3 regions of the Butyricicoccus porcorum genome follow, and region 3 is predicted to be linked to each of the others. Evidence: predicted binding sites of a transcription regulator. Region 3 holds the regulator's gene; each other region holds the start of a gene.
What was found. The regulator Rex, encoded in region 3, represses fermentation and respiration genes when NADH is low (regulators of the CRP and FNR family bind a similar motif). The targets are predictions, from matches to a motif close to ATTGTTAANNNNTTAACAAT.
Positions count from the first base shown of each region.

Region 1 (3,277 bases), 1.1 Mb from region 3:
TGCATGTTCTCAGCGCCGATGGCAATCTTGGAGCCCTTTGCAGCCTTGACAGCGGTCGGGATGTCTACGTACGGTACGCACAGTACCATCTCACACCACTTGACCTTGCTGACCAGCGGCTTGAGCTCTTCGATCAGAGCCTTTGCCTGGCTCGGGGTCATGTTCATCTTCCAGTTACCAGCGATAATAGTCTTGCGATATCTGCGATTCATATTGGTTTTCCCCTTCCTAGAAAAATCCTTTTTTGATCGGCAACAGGTGCCGAAACGTTTTATATCTCAGCGTCCCTGCGGCGCGCAGCTGCAGGGACGGACTGAACGAAAACTTACTTGTCCTCGAGGCATGCGATGCCCGGGAGAACCTTGCCTTCCATGAACTCCAGCGAAGCGCCGCCGCCGGTGGAGATATGGGTCATCTTGTCCGCGTAGCCCAGCTGCTGAACGGCTGCTGCGGAATCGCCGCCGCCGATGATGGTGATCGCATCGGTCTTGCTCAGAGCCTCTGCAACTGCCTTGGTGCCGACTGCGAACTTCTCGAACTCAAATACGCCCATCGGGCCATTCCAGATGACGGTGCCTGCGTCAGCAACTGCATCGCAGTATGCCTCAACGGTCTTCGGGCCGATGTCCAGGCCCTGCCAGCCGTCCGGGATTTCGCCGGCAGCGACAACCTTGCTGTCTGCGTCTGCTGCGAACTTGTCCGCAATCACGGTGTCAACCGGCAGCAGGAGCTTGACGCCCTTTGCGTTTGCCTTCTCGATCATCTCGAGCGCATAGCCCTTCCAGTCTTCCTCGAGCAGGGAATCGCCGATCTTGCCGCCCTGTGCTGCGGAGAAGGTGTATGCCATGCCGCCGCCGATGATAATGGTATCAGCGATTTCAAGCAGGTTGTTGATGACGCCGATCTTGGACGAAACCTTGGAGCCACCCAGGATTGCGACCAGCGGACGCTTCGGAGCTGCCAGTGCGCCGCCGATGATCTCCAGCTCCTTCTGGATCAGGAAGCCGGAAACTGCCGGCAGGTAAGCGGCAACGCCTGCGGTGGAAGCATGTGCGCGGTGTACGGTGCCGAACGCGTCGGAAACGTAAACGCCGCCCTCACCGGCCAGGTCAGCCAGTGCCTTTGCAAATGCCGGATCGTTCTTGGTCTCGCCGTTGTCATAGCGCAGGTTTTCGAGCAGCAGGATCTGTCCCGGCTGGAGAGCTGCAGCCTTTGCCTTTGCGTCCTCGCCGACGATGTCCTTCGCCAGGATGACTTCCTTGCCCAGCAGCTCGCTCAGGCGTGCTGCGACGGGAGCCATGGACAGCTCAGGCTTCCACTCGCCCTTCGGCTTGCCCATGTGCGAGCATGCGATAACTGCCGCATTGTTATCCAGCAGATACTGGATGGTCGGCAGGGCTGCACGGATGCGCTTGTCATCGGTGATGACGCCGCTTCCGTCCTTTGCCATCGGAACATTAAAGTCACAGCGCAGAAGTACCTTCTTGCCATTTACGTCGATGTCTACGACACTCTTCTTATTGTAGTCCATTGTATAACACTCCTTATTAACTGGAACAACGTACTGTCATACGTGGAAAGCAGCAAATATGCGCGTTTCCACCCAAAAATTATACCGTCTTGCGGCGTAGTTTTCAAGATGCTTTTGTTAAAAAATGCCCAATCCGGCGATTTTTTCAGCTGAGCTGCGGGTCAGTCGCGCGGTTTTCCGCGAAAAATGACTGCAATCGACTGCGGGCCGGCATTTGTCGTAACCGCCATACCAATCGGATAGCGCTCGACAGAGCCGAAGCCTGCCTCCAGCATCAGCTTCTCGGCAAGCGCAATCTGCTCCTCCGGCACAGCCGCATAGACCACATAGGCCGTCTGTCCTGCGGGATCGACCGCCTCCTTCTTCGCCAGCTCGACCAGCTTCGGCACGACATTTTTGTCGCCGCGCACCTTCGTGCACACATCAACCGAGCCTGCGCGCACGAGCGAAATCGGGCGCAGACCGAGCGCTTCGCCGACGAACGCCGTGCCGCCGGAAATGCGTCCGCTCTTCTTGAGGTGGCGCAGGCTGTACACGCCGAGATATGCCTCCATGCACTTGATGCTGTGGCGCATGGTGCGCACAATCTCGTCAAACGATGCGCCCGCCTCGCGCAGCTTTGCGCCCTCGATAACGACATTGCCGTACATATAGGTGTAGCTCTCGGAATCGATCAGCTCGATCACCATATCTTGCCCGCATTCCTCATAAAACATGTCGCGGACAATGTTCGCGGTCTGATAGGAGCCGGAGCCTGCACCGTTGATGATGACGCCGACACAGTGCGTGCAGCCCTCCGCCTTCGCCTTTTTGTACTGCGCCATCAGATCCTCCATTTTGATCTGCGACGTCTGCGGTATCTCGTCGCTCTCCAGCAGGAGCTTCCAATATTCCTCCGGCGTGATGTCATAATACTCGCGGTAGGTCTTCCCGTTCGCCTGAATCTGAATTGGGACGATATCAATATTCCAGCGTTCCGCCTGCTCGTGCGGCAGATCGGACGTCGAATCTGTGAAAATGCAAATTTTTTCCATTTTGTGCTACCTCTCAAATCTCCGGAAACGGTCCTGCGCTGACCAGCCCTTCAAAGTCATTCTGCCGCAACGCCTCATAGACCAACACAGCCGCGCTGTTGGACAGATTGAGGCACCGCGCACCCTCGCGCATCGGAATGCGCACACAGCGCTCCGGGTGCTCCGCCAGCATGGCCTCCGGCAGACCCTTCGTCTCCTTTCCGAACAGCAGATAGGCGTCCGGCGGATATGTGACGTCAGTATAACGCTGGGTTCCCTTGCTGGTGGCATAAAAATACGTGCCGTCGGGGTTTTTCTCCCAGAATTCGTCCAGTGAATCGTAATATCGCACATCGAGCAGATGCCAGTAATCCAGACCGGCGCGTTTGAGCTGTCTGTCCGTAATTTCAAAGCCGAGCGGCCCAACCAGATGCAGTGTGCAGCCGGTGACGGCACAGGTACGCGCAATATTGCCGGTATTCTGTGGGATCTCCGGCTCTACCAAAACAATGCCAAGCATATCCATTCCCCTTCTGTCTGATGCAGCGCACTGGTTGCGCGGCTGCCATATAATAATAATAGGCTATTTTCGCATCTATTTCAAGCAAGTTTTGCGGCAAAACGCGAAAAATCTGCGCATTCGCCCGCCTTTTTTGCGTTTTTTTATCGAAAAACGCAAAATGCCCCGCAGCCATCCGGCCGCAGAGCATACATTGCGATAACATTTGTATCA
Region 1 is NZ_CP178353.1:432,560-435,836, forward strand. It holds gene tpiA (triose-phosphate isomerase) at 1-212, opposite strand, end outside; gene ACLM7Z_RS01980 (phosphoglycerate kinase) at 326-1,531, opposite strand; gene ACLM7Z_RS01985 (DegV family protein) at 1,693-2,565, opposite strand; gene trmL (tRNA (uridine(34)/cytosine(34)/5-carboxymethylaminomethyluridine(34)-2'-O)-methyltransferase TrmL) at 2,579-3,064, opposite strand; gene ribF (riboflavin biosynthesis protein RibF) at 3,275-3,277, opposite strand, start outside.
Region 1: a site for Rex is predicted at 1,645-1,664, ahead of ACLM7Z_RS01980 (phosphoglycerate kinase). Genes of this name have one in related genera too.

Region 2 (3,277 bases), 630 kb from region 3:
ACGATACCGAGGAATATCTCGAATGGGATGGTCAGGAATTCTGCATTGATCCCAATCAGATTTTCTGCTGTACCGATCTGCCGGATTTTGCGGTTTCCGCGGAGATTTGTGAGGATCTGTGGGTACCCAATCCGCCGTCCAGTGATCTGGCCTGCGCCGGTGCGACCATTCTCTTCAATCTGTCCGCTTCGGATGAAATCATCGGCAAAGCGGCATACCGCCGCAATCTGGTTTGCATGCAGTCCGGCCGCGGCCTGTGCGGTTATATTTACTGCGATGCAGGCCAGGGCGAGTCATCCACGGACCTGGTGTTTGCCGCACACAATATCATTGCGGAAAATGGCACGCTGCTGGCACAGTCGCCGCGGTTTGCCACCGGTCTGACGATTTCGGAAATCGATGTCACACGTCTGACTTATGAGCGCCGCCGTCAGAATACCTTCCGGGAAGGCTATGTTTCCCGTGTCTGGTTTGATATGGAGCTGCGCGAGACCGAGCTGACCCGTCCGATTGCACAGACACCGTTCGTGCCGTCAGACAAGGGCGACCTCGCTGCACGCTGCGAAGAAATTCTGACGCTTCAGGCAACCGGCCTTGCGACACGCGTGCGCCATGCGCATGCGAAGACGGCAGTCGTCGGACTATCCGGCGGATTGGATTCCGCACTTGCGCTCATCGTCACGGTTCATGCATTTGATCTGCTCGGACGCGACCGCAGGGACATCATTGCCGTTACGATGCCGTGCTTCGGCACGACCAGCCGCACGAAGAACAATGCGCTGACCCTGGCCGCAGCGTATGGCACAACCTGCAAGACGATTGAAATCGGTGCATCGGTCACGCAGCACTTCATCGACATCGGCCACGATATGGAAGACCACAGCGTCACGTTTGAAAACGGCCAGGCGCGTGAGCGCACCCAGGTGCTGATGGATCTGGCGAACAAGACCGGCGGCATGGTCATTGGTACGGGCGACCTGTCCGAGCTGGCACTCGGCTGGGCAACCTACAACGGCGATCACATGTCGATGTACGGCGTCAACAGCTCGATTCCGAAGACGCTGGTGCGTTATCTGACCGCGTATGAAGCGGACCGGGCGGGCGGTGAGACCGGGCGCGTGCTGCGCGATGTGCTCGCAACACCGGTTTCCCCGGAGCTGCTGCCGCCGAAGGACGGCGAAATCTCGCAGAAGACCGAGGAGCTGGTCGGCCCCTACGAGCTGCATGATTTTTTCCTGTATTATCTGCTGCGCTTTGGCATGGAGCCGAAGAAGATTTTCCGCATGGCAAAGCAGGCGTTTGCGGGCGTGTACGACGATGCCACCATCAAAAAATGGCTGACGACATTTGTCCGCCGCTTCTTTATCCAGCAGTTCAAGCGTTCCTGCCTGCCGGATGGCCCGAAGGTCGGTACGGTCACACTGTCGCCGCGCGGCGACTGGCGTATGCCGTCAGATGCCGTCAGCGCGCTGTGGATGGAACAGTGTGAGCAGCTGTAAACAGAAAAATGCGCGATTTGCGGCGGGATGTGCCACTGACACATTCCGCCGCTTTTTTCACGCTTTGAACACTATTTGTATATTTTGCACGAAAGATTTGTTAAATCATTAACAAATTGTCAATAAGTATGAAAAAAGATGGGTAAGTTCTTGTTAAATTGATTCTTTTATACAAAATAAATGGGTGAAATTCTTGACAAACCCTTGCGAATGAATATAATATTTATCGTATACATGTGTGTGTGTATATGTATTAACCCACATTCCATGAAATGCAGCGTGCATTTTGGCGTAAAGCCAGATCGCCCGGATGCTCGCATGTATTCATATTTTGGAATTCATTTTTTTGGGAGGTTTACTGGTATGGATTTTAGGCTTACAAAAGAGCAGGCAATGGTTCAGAAGATGTGCCGTGAATTCGCGGTCAACGAAATTGAGCCGATTGCCGCAGAAATCGACGAGCAGGAGCGTTATCCGCATGAGACCGTCGAGAAGATGCGCAAATATGGCCTGATGGGCATTCAGTTCCCGAAGGAGCTCGGCGGCTCCGGCGGCGACACCATCTGCTACACGATTGCAATCGAAGAAGCATCCCGCTTCTGCGGCACCACTGGCTGTATCATTTCCTCGCACGCTACCCTGTGCGCATGGCCGATTTATAAGTACGGCACGCCGGAGCAGAAGGAAAAGTGGCTCCGCCCGCTCATCAGCAGCACCAAGACCGGTGCATTCGGCCTGACCGAGCCGAACGCAGGTACCGACGCTGCGGGCCAGCAGACTGTTGCTGAGAAGCAGGAGGACGGCTCCTACATCGTCAACGGCTCCAAGGTATTCATCACCGGCGGCGGCGTTGCAAGCACCTACGTTATCTTCGCGATGACCGATAAGAGCAAGGGCACCCGCGGCATTTCCGCATTCATCGTTGATAAGGACGACCCGGGCTTCTCCATCGGCAAGATCGAGCATAAGATGGGCATCCGCGGTTCCCAGACCGCTGAGCTGGTATTTGAAGACATGCACCTGCCGGCAGACCGTCTGCTGGGCAAGGAAGGCCAGGGCTTCAAGATCGCTATGACCACCCTCGACGGCGGCCGTATCGGCATCGCTTCCCAGGCACTCGGCATTGCGCAGGGCGCACTGGATCAGGCTGTTCAGTACATGAAGGAGCGCGTTCAGTTCGGCAAAACCCTGTCCAAGTTCCAGGGCCTGCAGTGGATGATCGCTGACATGGAGACCCAGGTTGAGGCTGCCCGCCTGCTGGTTCGCCGCGCTGCATTCAACGAGGATCATGGCCTGCCGTATAACAAGGAAGCTGCTATGGCTAAGCTGTTCGCTGCTGAGACCGCTATGGACGTTACCACCAAGGCACTTCAGATCTTCGGCGGTTACGGTTACATCCGTGAGTACCCGCTGGAGCGCATGATGCGCGATGCCAAGATCACCGAGATCTACGAGGGCACTTCCCAGGTACAGCGCATGGTAATCGCAAACAACGTACTCGGCAAGTAAGAATAGGGAGGATTACAGTATTATGAAAGTTATCGTATGCGTAAAGCAGGTTCCGGATACCTCTGGTAAGGTTGCTGTCAAGCCGGACGGCACCCTGGACCGCGCTTCTATGGCTGCTATCATCAACCCGGACGATAAGAACGCAATCGAAGCAGCTCTGACCCTGAAGGATCAGACCGGCTGCAAGGTTATTGTTGTCACCATGGGTCCTCCCCCGGCAGAAGGCATGCTGCGTGAAATCCTGGCAATGGGCGCAGACGAAGCAGTTC
Region 2 is NZ_CP178353.1:901,265-904,541, forward strand. It holds gene ACLM7Z_RS04375 (NAD(+) synthase) at 1-1,499, shown strand, start outside; gene ACLM7Z_RS04380 (acyl-CoA dehydrogenase) at 1,863-3,008, shown strand; gene acrB (acryloyl-CoA reductase electron transfer subunit gamma) at 3,031-3,277, shown strand, end outside.
Region 2: a site for Rex is predicted at 1,596-1,615, ahead of ACLM7Z_RS04380 (acyl-CoA dehydrogenase). Genes of this name have one in related genera too.

Region 3 (3,277 bases):
AATCCGTCATGGAAAAGATTAAAATGACTACACCGCTCGTCGAGATGGACGGCGACGAAATGACCCGTGTCATCTGGAAGATGATTAAGGACGAGCTGCTCTGTCCGTTTATCGACCTGAAGACTGAGTATTACGATCTGGGTCTGGAATACCGCAATAAGACCAACGATCAGGTTACGGTCGACTCTGCGGAGGCCACCAAGAAGTACGGCGTTTCCGTCAAGTGTGCAACCATCACGCCGAATGCGGCACGCATGGACGAGTATAACCTGAAGGAGATGTGGAAGAGCCCGAACGGCACCATCCGCGCCATCCTCGACGGCACTGTGTTCCGTGCGCCGATTCTGGTCAAGGGCATTGAACCGTATGTCAAGAACTGGGTTAAGCCGATTACGATTGCACGTCATGCTTACGGCGACGTATACAAGGGCTCTGAGATGAAGATTCCGGGCCCGGGCAAAGTTGAGCTGGTTTATACCGCTGAAGATGGCAGCGAGACCCGCGAGCTGGTACACAACTTTGCAGGCTCCGGCATTGTACAGGGCATGCACAACCTGACCTCCTCCATCGAGAGCTTTGCGAGAAGCTGTTTCAACTTTGCAGTTGATACAAAGCAGAATCTGTGGTTTGCAACCAAGGACACCATTTCCAAGAAGTATGACCACACGTTTAAGGACATCTTCCAGGAAATCTATGACACCGAGTACAAGGAGAAGTTCGAGGAGCTCGGTCTGGAATATTTCTACACTCTGATCGACGATGCCGTTGCCCGCGTCATTCGCTCCAACGGCGGCTACATCTGGGCGTGCAAGAACTACGACGGCGACGTCATGAGCGACATGCTCGCAACTGCATACGGCTCCCTGTCCATGATGACCTCTGTTCTGGTTTCCCCGAAGGGCGTCTATGAATATGAGGCAGCGCATGGCACCGTACAGCGCCATTATTACAAGCACCTGAAGGGCGAGGAAACCTCGACCAATTCCATCGCAACCATCTTTGCCTGGACGGGCGCACTGCGCAAGCGCGGCGAGCTGGACGGCCTGCCGGAATTGTCTGCATTTGCTGACAAGCTCGAAAAGGCTTGCATTGACACCGTAGAATCTGGTAAGATGACAAAAGACCTCGCGCTGATTACCACGCTCGAGGATGTCACCCCACTCAATACGGAAGGCTTCATCAAGGCTGTTCGTGAAACTCTGGAAGCCTCCCTTTGATTAATAAAGGAACTCAGGAGGATTATCCGTGGAAAACGCAAAGCATGTATCCAAGGCAGTCATAAGCCGTCTGCCGCGCTATTACCGCACACTTCGCCAGCTGGCAAATGAAGGAGTCGGACGAATTTCGTCCAAGGATCTGGCAGCGCAGATGGATTTGACTGCGTCGCAGATCCGGCAGGATCTGAGCTGCTTCGGTGGCTTCGGTCAGCAGGGCTACGGATACAGTGTGGACAAGCTGATTGTCGAGCTGGAACGCATTCTCGGCGTCGCCGGCAGTCAGCGCGCCATCCTGCTGGGGGTGGGCAATCTCGGCCGCGCCCTGCTTCGCAATTTTGACTTTTCTTTCTGCGGCGTCCGCCCAATTGCAGCATTTGACACAGCTGCGGAGGTCATTGGCCGCGATTTCCGCGGCATTCCGGTGCATGCGCTGCATGACCTGGAGCTGTTCTGTGAGCGTGAGCGTCCGGATATCGCGGTGCTGTGCGTTCCGGCCGACCAGGCACAGTTGGTCTCCGAGCGCCTGGTGCGCTGTGGTGTGCGCGGCATCTGGAATTTCTCCAATGTGTCGCTGCGTCAGGATCATCTCGGCGTTCCGGTGGAAAATGTGCATTTTTCCGATTCACTGATGAAGCTGTGTTATCACATGAAGGCGACGGATCCGTTTGAGTTCGGCGAATAACACGGGAAACAGATACAGCCCGTTCCGCTTTGGCGGGGCGGGCTGATCTTTTTGGAAAAAACTTCGCTTTGCCTGCACCTCCGGCCTGTCCACCCAATACTATGAGAATGAAATTATGAAACAGGAGGAATTTGTTATGTGCAACAATTCGTGTGGCTTCGGCGGTTTTGACTGCTGCTGGATTATCATCCTGATCCTGATCTTCTGCTGCGGCGGCGGTTCGTTCGGCTGGGGCGGCAATGGCGGCTGCAATGGCGGCAATTCCTGTGACTGCTGCTAAGAGATTTCCGTTTTTCACGCGGATGGCAGCGCATGGCGTTGCATCCCGTGGGGGAATGTGTTAAAATAAAAAGAAAAAAGTAACAGGAGAGATCATATATGGCAAAAACGCCGTTCCGTGAAGAAAAACCGTACCGCAAGTGGCACCGCATCGCATTTTATGTGCTGATGGCAGGAATTGCCATGATCGTCATCTCATGCGTGATCTGTTTTGCAACGCAGGATGCAAACAACCTGATTGCAAACCGTCTGGGCTATGCTGCCATTCTCTGTGTGGTTGTATTTTATGCCATCAACATGGTCAAATGGCGCTGCCCGAACTGCCATAAGCCGCTGCCGCTGATCGGCCCGGTGCTCGAATGCCGGTACTGCAAACGTTCGTTTATGGACAGCAAGGGAAATCAGGTCTGGTAAGGCACTTCTGAAAACGGAAAATGCGGTATGGCTTCGGCTGTACCGCATTTTTTTGTACTCCTGCAAAAAATGTTCCTTGACTTTTTGCCACAGCATGTGCGAAAATAAAGATACCGTGTAGCACAAAGATGTATTTGGTTATCGCAAAGCGTGTAATATCCGAGTTCGGATATTATGCGCTTTTTTCTTTGCATGCAAGGCGGGGATTCACATTATATTGCGCATTGTGCGCAGGAGGAGATACATATGCCGAAGACAAAGACACAGGGCATCATTTTCGGGCTGATTATGTCGTATGCGATGGCATACGGCATGGAGGTCTACAACATCGCTATCAAGATGGGCTTTAACCTGTCGGCGGGCGGATTCAGCAACATGACCGACATCGTGTTCTGGGAGGCGTTTAAGGAAGCGCTGTACATGGGCGTGTTCGTCTTTCTGTTTTCCAATCTGTGGGGCAATCGACTGGGCGCCCGGTTTATGGCACGCCACTGCAATCCGGAGACAGACAACCCGTATTTCTGTCAGCTGATGCGGCAGGCAGGTACGGTCGCTGTGATGTGCCCGACCATGAGCATGGTTGCATCCATTTTGTTCAATCTCATTCTCGGCGGTGCGCCGATTGTTCAGTTGCCCGCCATTTGGGTCGGCACATTCCTGAAAAATTTCCCGATGGCGTTTTTCT
Region 3 is NZ_CP178353.1:1,532,214-1,535,490, forward strand. It holds gene ACLM7Z_RS07460 (NADP-dependent isocitrate dehydrogenase) at 9-1,217, shown strand; gene ACLM7Z_RS07465 (redox-sensing transcriptional repressor Rex) at 1,246-1,899, shown strand; gene ACLM7Z_RS07470 (hypothetical protein) at 2,036-2,179, shown strand; gene ACLM7Z_RS07475 (DUF2614 family zinc ribbon-containing protein) at 2,278-2,592, shown strand; gene ACLM7Z_RS07480 (hypothetical protein) at 2,839-3,277, shown strand, end outside.